2 regions of the Serratia montpellierensis genome follow, and region 1 is predicted to be linked to the other one. Evidence: predicted binding sites of a transcription regulator. Region 1 holds the regulator's gene; the other holds the start of a gene.
The links. The regulator LexA, encoded in region 1, represses DNA repair genes until DNA is damaged. The targets are predictions, from matches to a motif close to TNCTGTATGTACATACAGNA.

Region 1 (8,169 bases):
CTCATGGCAGTGCTATCCTCTTTTGTTCTGCGCCTGGAGGGGCGCGGTTAAAGATGGTTTCCCTGGTGCCGGCAACAAAGGTGTGCCGACAAATCATGTCGGACGCATGGCGATTCAACGCTGCGGTGTCAGAGTATCTACGCGCGTAGATAACACAACGCGAGGAAGCTGAAACTTTGCGGGCGATCACAGAATCGTCAGCGTGCCGGGAGATGAAGATAGAGAATGCGGATGGCAAAAAGATGACAGCCCCCCGGTTTTTCCGGCTGATGCGCCTGCCGTTTTCGCCACGAATCAGCCTGCCGCTTTCGTATTTCTGCGCTACAATGGGGGCCTGTTAACAGTTTGTATCGTCTGGCGCGCCGTACCGGCTGTGGTTCAGGCGAGGAGTAAAGCAATGTCTGGCATCAGGGATTCCATCCTGCCGCCGCTGGAGTGGTTGTCCGAACAGGATCCTCCGGCGCCCGCCGCCGTCAGCGATTGGCTGATGGAGTTAGGCTCCATGACCCGCCGATTTGAACGCCATTGCGCCCAGGTGCGCGTCGAACCGCAGCGCGAATGCTTCGTCACGCGCGAGGCGCTGGGCGACGAGGCGAAGCACTTGCCAAACAGCCCGCGCTACTGGCTGCGCGAAGTGGTGCTGCTGGGTGACGACCAGCCCTGGCTGCTGGGGCGCACGGTGATCCCGGAAAATACGCTGACCGGCCCTGACCAGGCGCTGGTGGATCTGGGCACGCTGCCGCTGGGGCGCTACCTGTTCAGCAGCGGCGATCTGACCCGCGACTATATCCATATCGGCCGACAGGACGCGCTGTGGGCACGCCGTTCACGGCTGCGGCTGGCGGGCAAACCGCTGTTGCTGACCGAACTGTTTTTACCGGCTTCACCGCTGTATTCAGCGGTTCCTGCATAAGAGAGGAGAGCAAGACCTTGGAGGGAAGCGTGACTCAAAGTAAATGGCGGGCTTACAGCCATTTGATGCGCATTGATAAACCGATCGGCACGCTGTTGCTGCTGTGGCCGACGCTGTGGGCGCTGTGGCTGGCCGGGAAAGGCGTGCCGCCGCTGTCGATTTTACTGGTGTTCGTGCTCGGCGTGTTCCTGATGCGCGCCGCTGGCTGCGTGGTGAATGATTACGCCGATCGCGCGGTGGACGGCTATGTGAAACGCACCGCCGGGCGGCCGATGCCGAGCGGCCGGGTGAGCGCCAAAGAGGCCAAAGTGCTGTTCGTGGTGCTGGTGCTGATCTCGTTCTGCCTGGTATTGACGCTGAACGCGATGACCATCTGGCTGTCGCTGGCGGCGCTGGCGCTGGCCTGGGTGTATCCGTTCATGAAGCGGGTGACCAACCTGCCGCAGTTCGTGCTGGGCGCCGCGTTTGGCTGGGGCATTCCGATGGGCTATGCGGCGGTCAGCGAATCGCTGCCGCTCAGCTGCTGGCTGCTGCTGCTGGCCAACATCTGCTGGACGGTGGCCTACGACACGCTGTATGCGATGGTCGACCGCGACGATGACCTGAAGATTGGCATCAAATCCACCGCTATCCTGTTCGGGCGTTATGACAAGCTGATCGTCGGGCTGCTGCAGTTCGCGACGCTGCTGCTGCTGGTGTGGGTCGGTTATCTGGCGCAGCTCGGCGGGGCGTTTTACTGGTCGCTGCTGCTGGCAGGCGCGCTGTTCATTCACCAGCAGAAACAGATCGCCGGGCGTGAGCGCGAAGCCTGCTTCAAGGCCTTCCTGCAGAACAACTATGTCGGACTGGTGGTGTTTATCGGCATCGCGCTGAGCTATCTGCCGGCGTAACGGTTTCCTGCAGCAAGAAAAAAGGCACCCCTCGGGGTGCCTTTTGTGTTTCCGCGCCGGACGAAATCACTCGTCTTGCTCTTCTTCCGCATCGGCTTGCGGCAGAACGTTGGTCTCTTCCGGCATGTTGACGCTTTCGATGGTCAGCTTGATTTCCGGCGTGATCAGATCGCTCAGCATGTTGTACACCTCGAGGGTGTGTTCGCGGATCGCATCGCCGCTGTCGTTGATATAGCCTTCTTCGCGCAGCGTCGCCACCAGGGTGGAGAACACCGCCTTGTCGAAGAACTCCGGCGCGTTGATGCCGTGCAGCACCGACAGACGTTGCGCCATGATGCGGCTCTCTTTCTCCAGCGCGCCGCGGTTGATGCTCGGGTTGGCGCTGAGGATCGACATAGTGATGGCGTAGCGTTGCAGGGTTTCGCGCACCCCGGCGGCCAGCAGCTGCAGCGGGCGAATGCGCGCCGGGTTCAGCACCAGCTCGTCGCCTTTGTCGCAGATCAGCTGTTGACGGATCAGCTCGTCGATCATCGGCCGCAGCACTTCCGACAGCTGTTCCTTATCGTTATGCAGGAACAGCTCGGCTTTCAGCATCGGGTAGATCATGCCGATCTGGCGCAGCAGCTCGGTGCGCGACACCCGGCGATGATGCATCACAATGCTGGCGATCAGCGACGGCAACACCAGCAGGTGGTGGATGTTGTTGCGGTAATAGGTCATCAGCACCGCCTGCTCGCGCGGCAGAATGATGATGTCGCCGATGTTGTCCTTTTCCACCTCGAACTTGTTCATGTTCAGCGCGTGATCCAGCAGCTCGTCCGGCGTTTGCGTCGGTACGGTGACGTCATGCGCGTAAGGCGCATTGCGCATCAGCTGCAGGTAGCACTCGAGCTGCTCGAGCAATTGTTCGCGGGTCAGCGAACGCTGGCGCGAGGCCAGCAGCGCGGTGGAGCACAGGTTCATGGCGTTGGCCGCGGCGGCGTTGTTGATGCGCACCATGATCTGGCCGGCCAGATCGTTGACCGTCGGCGTCAGCCAGCTTGGGCGCTGAGCCTCGATCGGATCGATAGACTCGCGCCACTGCGGCACGTGCTGGTTGAGGTAAGCGGTCAACGGCAGCGGCTCGCCAAAGTTGACATAACCCTGGCCCAGATTGCGCAGCTTGCGCAGGCCGCGCAGCATCTGCAGCAGGCTCTCTTTTTCCTTGGTGGCGCCACGCAGCTCTTTGGCATAGGTGCCCACTTCCATCACGTGCTCGTAGCCGATGTAGATCGGCACCAGCGTGATCGGACGGGCACCGCCGCGCAGCATCGCCTGAATGGTCATCGACAGGGTGCCGGTCTTCGGCTCCAGCAGACGCCCGGTGCGGGAACGGCCGCCTTCCACGAAGTATTCCACCGAGTAACCGCGGGTGAACAGCTCGCCGAGGTATTCGCGGAACACCGTCGAGTACAGCTTGTTGCCCTTGAAGGTGCGGCGGATGAAGAACGCGCCCAGGCGGCGGAAGATCGGACCCGCCGGCCAGAAGTTGAGGTTGATGCCGGCGGCGATGTGCGGCGGCACCAGGCCCTGGTGATACAGCACGTAGGACAGCAGCAGATAATCCATGTGGCTGCGGTGGCAGGGCACGTAGACGATCTCGTGGCCGTCCTGCGCCAGCTGGCGCACGCGTTCGGCGTTGGTGACGTTGATGCCCTGATACAGCCGGTTCCAGGTCCAGCTCAGCACGCGGTCGGACAGGCGCACGGTTTCGTAGGAGAAATCGGCGGCGATCTCTTCCATCAGCGCGATGGCGTTCTGTTGGGCCTTCTCGTGCGAGATCTTCTTGCTGCGCGCTTCGTCCTCGACCGCTTTTTCGATCGCTTTGGACGCCAACAGCTTGTTGAACAGATCCTGACGGGCCGGCAGGCTCGGGCCTACCGCGGCCAGGCGCTGACGCGAGAAGTGCATGCGTGCCACGCGCGCCAGTTTCTGCGCGATGGTTTTATCCGTGCCGTGTTCGGTCGCCATGCGGCGCAGCGAAACGGTGTTGGAGAAACGCACGAAGCTGTCGCGGCCGAGCCACAGCACGGCGAAGAATTTCTGCACGCCGTTCAACAGACGCAGGTGCGGCGTGCCGTGGCCTTCGCGGCCCGGCGAGCGGCCGAACATGACCGAAACCGGAAGCATCTGAATGTCGAGATCCGGATTGCTGCGATGCAGATCCAGATAGTCGTGGAACAGCTTTACCGACTCTTCTTTCGGGGTGTAGTAGCGGAACACGCGCGGGCCGTCGTGAATGAACACGTAGCTCGGCAGCACGGTGCCGTCGATCTCCAGCGAGTTGAGCGGATCGGGCAGATCCTGCGCCAGGCACTGGGTGCGCAGCGTCAGCAAATCCGCCTTGGAATTGTAAGGTAAAACATACAAAATCGGCCGTGAGGGATCCAACCCTAGCTCGGTAACCGGATCTGAAGGGATGACCTTACTTCTTACCAACAATTTAAGTGGTAAATTCAATATTTTATAATAAATTTTACGCCAACCTGACATAAACAACGTGAAGCCTCTTGTTAGCAATGCGCCGCAAGCATACCAGAAACCGGGTAGCAGATCTGTGGTGTTCGAAAACCGAGAGCCGTCAGCGCGGACTGTTCTAGACTCTTGTTATTATGACCGACCTCTGAGAAAGGCACGAAAACATGGCAAACCAAGCAACCGGACTGACCCGCATCATCAAGGCCGCCGGCTATTCCTATAAAGGGCTTTCCGCCGCCTGGCAACACGAGGCGGCGTTCCGACAGGAACTGGTGGTCACCCTCTTGGCTATCATACTGGCAGTCTGGCTGGATGTGGGTGCGATAGCGCGCATTTTATTGATCGGATCGGTAGCGCTGGTGATGATCGTCGAGATCCTGAACAGCGCGATCGAGGCGGTGGTGGATCGCATCGGCAGCGAACACCATGAGCTGTCCGGACGGGCCAAGGACATGGGGTCGGCGGCGGTGTCGCTGGCGATCGTACTGGCGCTGTTCGTTTGGGGCACGGTCTTGTGGCAGCATTTTGGCTGACGAAAGGCGCCTACTGACTGATTTTTATTTATTCTTCGGTTCCCAATCCGCGCTTACCTGTATATACTCACAGCAAGACTGTATAAACAAACAGGGGGCGGAATGAAAGCACTAACTACCAGACAGCAAGAGGTCTACGATCTGATTCGCGATCATATTTCGCAAACGGGCATGCCGCCAACGCGTGCCGAGATCGCGATGCGTCTGGGGTTCCGTTCGCCTAACGCCGCCGAAGAGCACCTGAAGGCGCTGGCACGCAAAGGCGTGATCGAAATCGTCTCCGGTGCGTCGCGCGGTATCCGCCTGCTGATGGAAGAAGAAGAGGGGCTGCCGCTGATCGGCCGCGTCGCCGCCGGCGAGCCGCTGTTGGCGCAGCAGCACATCGAAGGGCACTACCAGGTGGATCCTTCCCTGTTTAAGCCGAGCGCCGATTTCCTGCTGCGGGTGAACGGCATGTCGATGCGCGACATCGGCATTCTGGACGGCGATCTGCTGGCGGTGCACAAAACGCAAGACGTGCGCAACGGCCAGGTCGTGGTGGCACGCATCGAAGACGAAGTGACGGTCAAACGCCTGAAAAAACACGGCAACGTGGTCGAGTTGCTGCCGGAGAACAACGAATTCCAACCGATCGTGGTCGATCTGCGCCAGCAGAATTTCACTATCGAAGGGCTGGCGGTCGGCGTGATACGCAACGGCGACTGGATCTAATCGCCGCACCCTCAGTGCCACCCCTTGTATCAATCGCCCCTGTTCTGGGGCGTTTTTGTTTCTGACCTTGTCCTTCGCCACTGCTACGGGAACATTTCATCATGCGCTTGATTTCCGTCTTCACCAGCGACACCGATAAAGCCCTGTGGCGCCTGGCTTTGCCGATGATTTTCTCCAATATCACCGTACCGCTGCTCGGGCTGGTGGACACCGCGGTGATCGGCCACCTCGACAGCCCGATCTATCTGGGGGGCGTCGCGATCGGCGCGGTGGCGACCAGCTTCCTGTTCATGCTGCTGTTGTTCCTGCGCATGAGCACCACCGGCCTGGCGGCGCAGGCGCTGGGGGCACAGAACCCGCAGGCGCTGGCGCGCGCCTTTATGCAGCCGCTGCTGCTGGCGCTGCTGGCCGGGGCGGCGATCGTCCTGCTGCGCTACCCGCTGATCGAACTGGCGCTGCGGATCGTCGGTGGTAATGGCGAGGTGCTGGAACAGGCGCGGCGTTTTCTTGAAATCCGCTGGCTGAGTGCGCCGGCGGCGCTGGCTAATCTGGTGCTGCTGGGCTGGCTGCTCGGCGTGCAGTACGTGCGGGCGCCGGTGATCCTGCTGATCGTCGGCAACCTGCTGAACATCGTGCTGGATATCTGGCTGGTGATGGGCCTGGGCTGGAACGTGCGAGGGGCGGCGGCGGCAACCGCCATCGCCGAATATGCCACGTTCTTGCTTGGCCTGTGGCTGGCGTGGCGGGTAATGCGCCTGCGCGGTATCACCCTGCCGATGCTGCGTCAGGCCTGGCGTGGCGATCTGCGTCGGCTGCTGGCGCTTAACCGCGACATCATGTTGCGTTCACTGTTGCTGCAACTGTGCTTCGCATCGCTGACCATTTTCGGCGCTCGCCTGGGGAGCGACGTGGTGGCGGTTAACGCGGTGTTGATGAACCTGCTGACGTTTACCGCCTATGCGCTCGACGGCTTCGCTTATGCGGTGGAGGCCCATTCGGGCCACGCCTACGGTGCCCGGGACGACAGCCAACTGCGTAAGGTGTGGCACGCGGCCTGCAGGCAGGCGGGGTTGGTCGCGTTGGCCTTCGGCCGGTGATGGCATACACCAGGCCAGCAGATCGTGGCGGCGTTGACCTCCTTACCGGAGCTGCGTGCGTTGGCCGCCCACTATTTACCGTGGCAGGTCATTCTGCCGCTGGTCGGGGTGTGGTGCTATTTGCTGGACGGCATGTTTATCGGCGCCACGCGCGGCGCCGAGATGCGTAACAGCATGGCGGTGGCCGCGGCAGGATATGGCGTGGCGCTGTTCAGCGTGCCGCTGCTTGGCAACCACGGGCTTTGGCTGGCGCTGGCGGTGTTTCTGACGTTGCGCGGCGTGGCGCTGGGTTGGATTTGGCACCGCCATCAGGTGCGCGGCAGCTGGTTTGCCGCTCGCTAAACCGGACGCTTTGCTGGGTTAATTATTAATTTCCCTTATGTTTTGGTTCATGTTTGCTTACATGTTTTCAGCCTGGTTTTTCCCGGCTTAGTTCGTTGTTTGTTGGCGTTTTTTATTTTTATTTTGTTTTTTAATGGTTTTTTATTCTGATGTTTGGCTTTTTTATTTCCATGTTCAACTAGAATGAATCATGTGGCTGGAGAATAAAGGGGAACGGTATTCCTTAAGGTGAAGGGGGTATCGGTCAGAAAAATTTCTGGTTAACCCCGGCCGGCGACAGGGATCACTGATTCACCACAGGTTAACGGAGAGACTATGAATAAAGATCAAGCCGACGGTAACTGGAAGCAGCTTAAAGGCAAAGTGAAGGAAAAATGGGGCAAGCTGACCGATGACGATCTGACGGTCATCGAAGGGAAACGCGAACAGCTGGTCGGCAAAATCCAGGAGCGCTACGGTTACCAGAAAGAGGCGGCCGAGAAAGAGGTGAAAGCCTGGGAAGATCACACCAAACACCGCTGGTAATCTGCAGGGCCGCCATTGAAGGCGGCTTACCCAGCGCAGGCCGGCGTCGCTCTCATCCTCTGGCGCCCCGGCCGCAGGTACAGGGAGGTACCTGACTTCGTATTACTTCTTCTTGATGGCGATGCTGTGATCGTGTTCGGCGCAGTCATGCTTGCTGTCGCACGCCTCAACCTCCACGCAGCCGGCGCACAGACCGTGTGCTTCCACCACGCTGTGCCGCAGCGCAAATCCGGCTTCCTGCGCCAGTTTCTGCAGCGTTTCCTCTACGCCTTCTGTCGTGCGTTCGGTCACCTGGCCGCAGCGGTCGCAGATAAACAGTGCGGACGTGTGCATCGGCTGTTCGAAATGGTGGCACAGCACGTAACTGTTGGCCGATTCCACTCGATGGATAAACCCTTGCTCCAGCAGAAAATCCAGCGCGCGGTATACCGTCGGCGGCTTGGCCTGCGGTTCGGCGACGCGCAGCAGATCGAGCAGGTCATAAGCGCTGATTGCACCGGGTTGCTGAGTCATCAGACGCAGCACTTCCAGCCGTTGCGGCGTCAATCGCACATTGCGTTGCTGGCAGAGGCGTTCCGCCTGTGCCAACAGCTTTTCCTGGGTGGTTGAGTTCATCGCAAATATCCCGGTACGTAAAAAAG
Region 2 (8,169 bases), on a different contig from region 1:
GCAGGTGAAGCTGCTGCTGACCACGTATTTCGACAGCGTCGGCCACAACCTCGATACCGTCCGCACGCTGCCGGTGCAGGGTCTGCATGTCGATCTGGTCGCCGGTCATGACGATATCGCCGCGCTGAGCGCCGCATTGCCGCAAGATTGGCTGCTGTCGCTGGGGGTGATCAACGGCCGCAACGTTTGGCGCGCCGATCTGAGCCGCTGGTTCGAACGTCTTCAGCCGCTGGTGGGCACCCGCCCACTGTGGATCGGCAGCTCCTGTTCACTGCTGCACAGCCCGATCGACCTGAGCGTGGAAAGCCGTCTGGACGAAGAAGTGAAAAGCTGGTTCGCCTTCGCGCTGCAAAAATGCGCCGAGCTGGCGCTATTAAGCTCGGCGCTGAACGCGCCTGACGCGACGAAACAGGCTGAACTGGACGCCTACAGCGCACCGATCCGCGCTCGCCGTCAGTCGAGCCGCGTGCATAACTCACAGGTTGAGCGCCGGCTGGCCGCGATCACCGCGCAGGACAGCGAACGCCACAGCGCTTACGCCGAGCGCGCCAGAGCGCAGCGCGAGCGTTTCAACCTGCCGGCCTGGCCGACCACCACCATCGGTTCATTCCCGCAGACCACCGAGATCCGCGGCCTGCGTCTGGACTTCAAACAGGGCCGTTTGGACGGCAACAACTACCGCACCAGCATCGGTGAGCACATCAAACAGGCGATCGTCGAGCAGGAACGCCTCGGGCTGGACGTGCTGGTGCACGGTGAAGCCGAGCGCAACGATATGGTGGAGTATTTCGGCGAGAACCTCGACGGCTTCGTGTTTACCCAGAACGGCTGGGTGCAGAGCTACGGCTCCCGCTGCGTGAAGCCGCCGGTCATCATCGGTGACGTCAGCCGTCCGGAAGCCATCACCGTCGAATGGGCCAAATTCGCCCAGTCGCTGACCGACAAGCCGGTGAAAGGCATGCTGACCGGGCCGGTGACCATCCTGTGCTGGTCGTTCCCGCGTGAAGACGTGACCCGTGAAGTGATTGCCAAGCAGATTGCGCTGGCGCTGCGCGACGAGGTGGAAGATCTGGAAAAAGCCGGTATCGGCATCATCCAGATCGACGAACCTGCGCTGCGTGAGGGGCTGCCGCTGCGTCAATCCGACTGGGCCGCGTACCTGAACTGGGCGGTGGACGCCTTCAAACTGAACGCCGCCGTGGCGCGGGATGATACCCAGATCCACACCCACATGTGTTACTGCGAGTTCAACGACATCATGGACTCCATCGCCGCGCTGGACGCCGACGTGATCACCATCGAGACCTCGCGTTCCGATATGGATCTGCTGGAAGCCTTCAAAGAGTTCGAATACCCGAACGAAATCGGGCCGGGCGTCTACGATATCCACTCGCCGAACGTGCCGAGCGTGGAATGGATTGAAGCGCTGCTGCGTAAAGCGGCGCAGAACATCCCGGCGGAACGCCTGTGGGTTAACCCGGATTGCGGCCTGAAAACCCGCGGCTGGCCGGAAACCCGGCAGTCGCTGGCCAACATGGTATTGGCGGCGCAGCGCCTGCGCGAGCACGCGTGATGCCGTGCGGCGGATAAACCGCCGCTTATAGATTTACTGGTGTGATGATTGGGCGCTTCGGCGCCCTTTTTTATGCGAGGGAAATTATTTGACGCCGTGCTGGGCGAACCACGCCAGCATGCGCTGCCAGCCGTCCTCCGCCGCTTCGGCGTTGTAGCTGGGGCGATAGTCGGCGTTGAACGCATGCCCGACCTCGGGGTATACCACGATTTCGGCCTCGGCGTTGGCGGCGCGGATCGCCTGACGCATGGTTTCCACCGTCTCCAGCGGAATGCCGCTGTCCTGCCCGCCATACAGCCCCAGCACCGGCGTTGACAGGTGGGTGGCGACATCGACCGGATGCTTCGGTGAGTTCAGCGTTTTCTCGCCGACCAGTTTGCCGTACCAGGCGACCGCCGCCTTCAACTGCGGGTTGTGCGCCGCGTACAGCCAGGTGATGCGGCCGCCCCAGCAGAAACCGGTGATCGCCAGCTTGCCGGCGTCGCCGCCGTGGCGGATAGCCCAGTGCGCGGCGTGATCCAGATCCGACAGCACCTGACGATCCGGCACCTTGGTCACCAACTGCTGGAACAGCTCGCTGATATCGGTGTAGTCGTTGGCGTCGCCCTGGCGGAAATAGAGCTCGGGCGCGATCGCCAAATAGCCCTGCTTGGCCAGGCGGCGGCACAGATCCTGAATGTGCTCATGGACGCCGAAGATTTCCTGCACCACCAGCACGATGGGGAAAGGGCCGTTATGGTCGGCGGGTTTGGCGACGTAGGCCGGCAGCGCGTCGCCCTGAGAAGGGATGGTCGTTTGCCCGGCGTGAATGCCCTGTTCGTCGGTGATAATCGCGGAGGCGGCCAACGGCGCGGCGGCCGGGGCGAATCCCCCCTGAGCCTGTTCTAATGTCATCACATGTTCGGTTTTCATTGCGGTCTCCGTGCAATAGAAAAAAGCGCTGAGATTAACTATAGGAAAGATTACCCATTATTGGCGCTGCGTGGCGCACTTTCGGACAAGTCGATAAAAAACGGCTAATTGTCTGGCTTTGCGGCATTTTTAAGCGCTTTTTATCATGTTATTACGCGTTTTGACCCGCGTAAGTGCCATAAGGTGCGTTAGAGGGCTTTTTTGTCCCTAAGCAACCGATAAGATGGGGGTATTTCGGATTGATGAGTTAGATAGTTTCAACGAGTAACCAATCGGCAGAGAGACAGCAAGATTTGTCGGCTAGACTGAGGTTCAGCGGTGCACAGAGGGCCATTAATGGGTTTTTTGTGACTAAATTCACAAAAAATATGTAGCATGTAATTTGTTTCTCTTTTCATAGTGACTATCGTCACGAAATTAAGCGGCGATTTTCAGTAGAGTGCTTTTTTGTTCCTCCCAATAAACATGATCCATGAGGAGTCTCGTATGTCTCAGTCTGACGTTTTTCATCTCGGCCTCACCAAGAACGATTTACAAGGGGCCCAGCTTGCCATCGTGCCGGGCGATCCGCAGCGCGTAGAGAAGATTGCCAAGCTGATGGAAAATCCGGTGCATCTGGCCTCCCATCGTGAATTCACTACCTGGCGCGCAGAGCTGGACGGCAAGGCGGTGATCGTCTGCTCCACCGGTATCGGCGGCCCGTCTACCTCTATCGCGGTGGAAGAGCTGGCGCAGCTGGGCATTCGCACCTTCCTGCGCATCGGCACCACCGGTGCCATTCAGGCCAATATCAACGTCGGCGACGTGCTGGTCACCACGGCGGCGGTACGTCTCGACGGCGCCAGCCTGCACTTTGCGCCGATGGAGTTCCCGGCGGTCGCAGACTTCGCCTGCACCACTGCGCTGGTGGAAGCGGCCAAGGCCAGCGGCGCCACCACGCACATTGGCGTGACCGCGTCTTCCGATACCTTCTATCCGGGCCAGGAACGTTACGATACCTACTCTGGCCGCGTCGTTAGCCGTTTCAAAGGCTCGATGGAAGAATGGCAGGCGATGGGCGTGATGAACTATGAAATGGAATCCGCGACGTTGCTGACCATGTGCGCCAGCCAGGGCCTGCGTGCCGGTATGGTGGCCGGGGTGATCGTCAACCGTACCCAGCAAGAGATCCCGAACGCCGAGACCATGAAAAACACCGAAAGCAAAGCGGTGCAGATCGTAGTGGACGCCGCCCGCCGCCTGCTGTAATCGCCTTCCCCCTCAACGGGCCGCCGACGCGGCCCGTTGAGGTTGATGACAAACTTCATGCCATTGCAGGGTTTGCAAAGAGCAGCGGATAACAAACAGGGAAAATCAATTTATTGATTTTCGGCTGATGACCACAAAGGAGGAAAAACCACGTTTTTTCCTCCTTTGTCAACGAACTGAACGGGCCGCCGACGCGGCCCGTTTTTCCATTCGCGGCTAATCTGTTACGGTGATACTCATCAGCGCTGCGCCGATGGCCGCCGCGCGTTGTCATAACAAAAACAACGAGGACGTTTATGACCGCCCAGATCCTGCTTCATCCTTCGCTTGCGCCGCTCGACGGCGGCATTAATTTCCGCGACTTCGGCGGCAACGGCGTGGCCGACGGGCGCCGCATCAAACGCGGCCTGCTGTTCCGCTCCGGTTCTCTCGAGCGGCTGACGGAAAACGACTGTATTTTCCTCGCTGGGGTGCCGGTGCGTTCGGTGCTGGACTACCGCGATGCCGACGAAGTGCAGGCAAAACCAGATATTCTGTGGAATGGCGCCGACTATCACCACGTGCCGGCTAACCCGCTGAGCAGCGAAGTTAACGCCAACCTGGAAAAGCTCACCAATGAAACGCTGGCCGCTTTCGACGCCCGGGCGTTCATGCTGGAGTTGTATCGCCGTCTGCCGTTCGGCAATGCGGCCTATCAGCGGCTGGCGCAGCTGTTGAGCAACCCTGGCGGCGGCGCGATCGTGCAGCACTGCGCGGTCGGCAAGGATCGCACCGGGGTCGGTTCGGCGCTGGTGCTGTTTGCGCTGGGGGCCGACGAAGCGACGGTGCTGGAAGACTATCTGCTGACCGAAACCACGCTGGCCGCTTTCCGCGAGCAGATGCTGGATCAGCTGTCTATCAAGCTGAATGCGGCGGCGCTGGAGCAATTCGCCTACGTGCTCAGCGCGCGCGAGGAGTTCCTGATGACGGCGTTGGGCTGCATCCGCCGGCAATATGGCTCCACTGACCGCTGGCTGGAAGCGGAATACGGCCTGGGCGCGGCCCAGCGCGAAGCGCTGCAGGCGTTCTACCTCGAGTAAATTGCCGCGTGTTTAGCCGGGGTTTAACTCGCCCCGGCTTATCCTAGACGGCGAACCATCGCGTATCAGGAGCCCTGCATTGAGCCTCAATGACGTTATCAACTGGGTCAGCGACGTCGTGCGTCAGCACGAAGGCTGGGCAATTCCCATCATCTTCTTCCTGGCGTTCGGCGAGTCGCTGGCGTTTTTGTCGCTGCTGCTGCCGGCCACGGTGATCCTGCTGGCGCTGGGCGCGCTGATCGGCGAAAGCGGCATCGCTTTTTGGCCGATTTGGGCCGCCGCCGCCGCCGGGGCGTTTTTCGGCGACTGGCTCTCTTACTGGATCGGCTATCACTATCAGGATCGCGTGGCCCATATGTGGCCGCTGTCGCGCAATCCGCAGCTGCTGGCGCGTGGCCATGCCTTCTTTGAGCGCTGGGGCGTGCTGGGCATTTTCATCGGCCGCTTTTTCGGCCCGCTGCGCGCCGTGGTGCCGCTGGTGGGCGGCATTTGCGGCATGCCGCAGCGCTATTTCCAACTGGCCAACGTCACGTCGGCGATGATCTGGGCGTTCGGCATTCTGGCGCCGGGGGCGTTCGGCATCAAGTGGCTCAGCCAGTGGCTGGGCTGATTTCTCGCTAAATTGCGCAGCGCCGCGCAATATTGTGCGCGGCGGGCAAAATCAGGCTGGACATCCATACAGCCTCCCCTTAACGTGACGGGCAATGGGCGTGCGAAACGCCGGAACGGCAAGGTGCAACAGGAGGCAGGGTGGATACCAGTCTGATTTATGGGATTGGCGGCGTAGCGATCGGCATGCTGTTGGGGTGGCTGATCGCCAGTCTGCGGGTGCAGCAGACGAATGCGCAACATGAAACCGAGCTGCGGTTGCTGGAGCAAGCGTTGCAGCAGGCGCAGCAGGAAATGGCCGCGCGGCAGGAGACTCTGCAGCGCCACGAGCAGCAGCTGCGGCAGAGCGAGCTGGAGCTGCGTAACCTGCACAGCCAACTGGCGGCCGGGCATGAAAAGCTGCAACAGCTCAATCATTGGCGCAACGAATGCGAGCTGCTTAACCAGGAGCTGCGCGCCCAACGCGAGGTTAACAGCGCGCAGGAGGCCGAGCTGCGCGAAGTCACCATCCGTCTGGAAGAGACGCGTATGGCGGCGGAGGAGAAGCAACGCCTGCTGATCAACAGCGAACAGCGCCTCACCACCCAGTTTGAAAATCTCGCCAACCGCATTTTTGAACACAGCGGCCGCAAGGTGGACGAGCAAAATAAGCAAAGCTTGGATCGTTTACTGCTGCCGCTGCGCGAACAGCTGGACGGTTTCCGCCGCCAGGTTCAGGACAGCTTTGGCCAGGAAGCGCGGGAGCGCCACACGCTGACGCACGAGATACGTAATCTACAGCAGTTGAACGCGCAGATGGCGCGCGAGGCCATTAACCTCACCAAGGCGCTGAAAGGCGACAACAAAACGCAGGGCAACTGGGGTGAGGTGGTGCTGAGCCGGGTACTGGAGGCCTCTGGCCTGCGCGAAGGGCACGAGTATGAAACGCAGGTCAACGTGCGGGTGGATCACCAGAGCCGCATGCAGCCCGATGTGATCGTGCGCCTGCCGCAGGGCAAGGATGTGGTGATTGACGCGAAGATGTCGCTGATCGCCTACGAGCGCTATTTCAACGGTGAAGACGAGGTGGAGCGCGAAGCGGCGCTGAGCGAACATATCGCCTCGCTGCGCGGCCACATTCGCATGCTGGGCCGCAAGGACTATCAGCAGCTGCCGGGGCTGCGCTCGCTGGACTATGTGCTGATGTTCATTCCGGTCGAGCCTGCCTTCCTGCTGGCTATCGATCGCGAGCCGGAGCTGATCAGCGAAGCGCTTAAGCACAACATCATGCTGGTCAGCCCGACCACGTTGCTGGTGGCACTGCGTACCATCACCAACCTGTGGCGCTATGAGCATCAGAGCCAAAATGCCCAGCGCATCGCCGATCGCGCGGCGAAACTGTATGACAAGATGCGGCTGTTCGTGGACGATATGTCCGCGCTGGGGCAGAGCCTGGACAAGGCGCAGGGCAGTTATCGTCAGGCGATGAACAAACTGAGCGAAGGCCGTGGTAATCTTATCGGCCAAATTGAAGGTTTCCGCGCGCTGGGGGTTGAGGTCAAACGGCCGATCAACCCGCTGCTGGCGCAGCAAGCCGGCGCGCAACACGATGACGCGGAAGAGGCGAACGACGATGATGTCGCCGCGCTGCCGCAGACGAAAGACGATGACGATACCGCCGGGGAACCGGGCTTCGTTTCGCACGGCTGAGGCCGTGGCGAGGTGGGGTATTCCCCAGGCTTCTGGTACACTCATCCACACAAAATTGACTGAATAGCAGGCAGGACAATGGCAGATCAACCGCAGGAAACCACCGATTTCGGTTTTCGCACCGTCGCTAGAGACGAAAAACAGGCCATGGTGGCGGACGTTTTTCATTCGGTAGCGGCAAAGTATGACGTGATGAACGACCTGATGTCGTTCGGCATCCACCGTATCTGGAAGCGTTTCACCATTGACTGCAGCGGCGTGCGCCGTGGGCAGCGCGTGCTGGATCTGGCCGGCGGCACCGGCGACCTGGCGGCCAAGTTCTCCCGCATGGTTGGCGAGCAGGGGCAGGTGGTGCTGGCGGACATCAACGATTCGATGCTGAAGATGGGGCGCGAGAAGCTGCGCGATCGCGGCATCGTCGGCAACATCAATTACGTGCAGGCCAACGCTGAAGCGCTGCCGTTCCCGGATAACTACTTCGATTGCATCACCATCTCCTTTGGCCTGCGCAACGTCACCGACAAAGACAAAGCGCTGCGCTCGATGTTCCGCGTGCTGAAGCCGGGCGGCCGCCTGCTGGTGCTGGAATTCTCCAAGCCGCTGCTGGCACCGCTGAGCAAGGCTTACGACGCCTACTCCTTCCACGTGTTGCCGAAGATCGGCGAGCTGGTGGTGAAAGATCCGGACAGCTACCGCTACCTGGCGGAATCGATCCGTATGCACCCCGATCAGGCAACCCTGAAAGGCATGATGGGCAACGCCGGTTTTGAAAACGTCACCTATTTCAACCTGACCGGTGGGATTGTCGCCCTGCATCGCGGCTTCAAGTTCTGAGAGGGAGATGCCGATGCTGTTTACCCCTCTGCTGACCGGTGCGCTGGAAACCTCGCTGAATAACCTGCTGTTTCGCGATCGCAGCATGAAAGCTGCTCGCCAACGCCTGGCGGGCAAGGTGCTGCGCATCGAACTGGAAGAACTGGCTTCACCGCTGGTACTGGTGTTCAGCGAACTGCGTGTGGACGTGCTGGGGCAGTCTGAAGACAGCGCCGATTGCACCGT

Region 2: a site for LexA is predicted at 5,477-5,496, ahead of rmuC (DNA recombination protein RmuC). Genes of this name have one in related genera too.

The regions. Positions count from the first base shown of each region.
Region 1 covers NZ_VOSN01000021.1:252,940-261,108, reverse strand. The annotation lists gene FUU19_RS21860 (MFS transporter) at 1-5, opposite strand, end outside; gene ubiC (chorismate lyase) at 398-913, shown strand; gene ubiA (4-hydroxybenzoate octaprenyltransferase) at 931-1,803, shown strand; gene plsB (glycerol-3-phosphate 1-O-acyltransferase PlsB) at 1,870-4,335, opposite strand; gene FUU19_RS21840 (diacylglycerol kinase) at 4,485-4,853, shown strand; gene lexA (transcriptional repressor LexA) at 4,956-5,564, shown strand; partial or broken gene dinF (MATE family efflux transporter DinF) at 5,666-7,003, shown strand; gene FUU19_RS21825 (CsbD family protein) at 7,319-7,528, shown strand; gene zur (zinc uptake transcriptional repressor Zur) at 7,631-8,143, opposite strand.
Region 2 covers NZ_VOSN01000001.1:18,554-26,722, reverse strand. The annotation lists gene metE (5-methyltetrahydropteroyltriglutamate--homocysteine S-methyltransferase) at 1-1,573, shown strand, start outside; gene FUU19_RS00120 (dienelactone hydrolase family protein) at 1,658-2,485, opposite strand; gene udp (uridine phosphorylase) at 2,972-3,733, shown strand; gene FUU19_RS00110 (tyrosine-protein phosphatase) at 4,030-4,812, shown strand; gene FUU19_RS00105 (DedA family protein) at 4,892-5,422, shown strand; gene rmuC (DNA recombination protein RmuC) at 5,563-7,110, shown strand; gene ubiE (bifunctional demethylmenaquinone methyltransferase/2-methoxy-6-polyprenyl-1,4-benzoquinol methylase UbiE) at 7,189-7,944, shown strand; gene ubiJ (ubiquinone biosynthesis protein UbiJ) at 7,958-8,169, shown strand, end outside.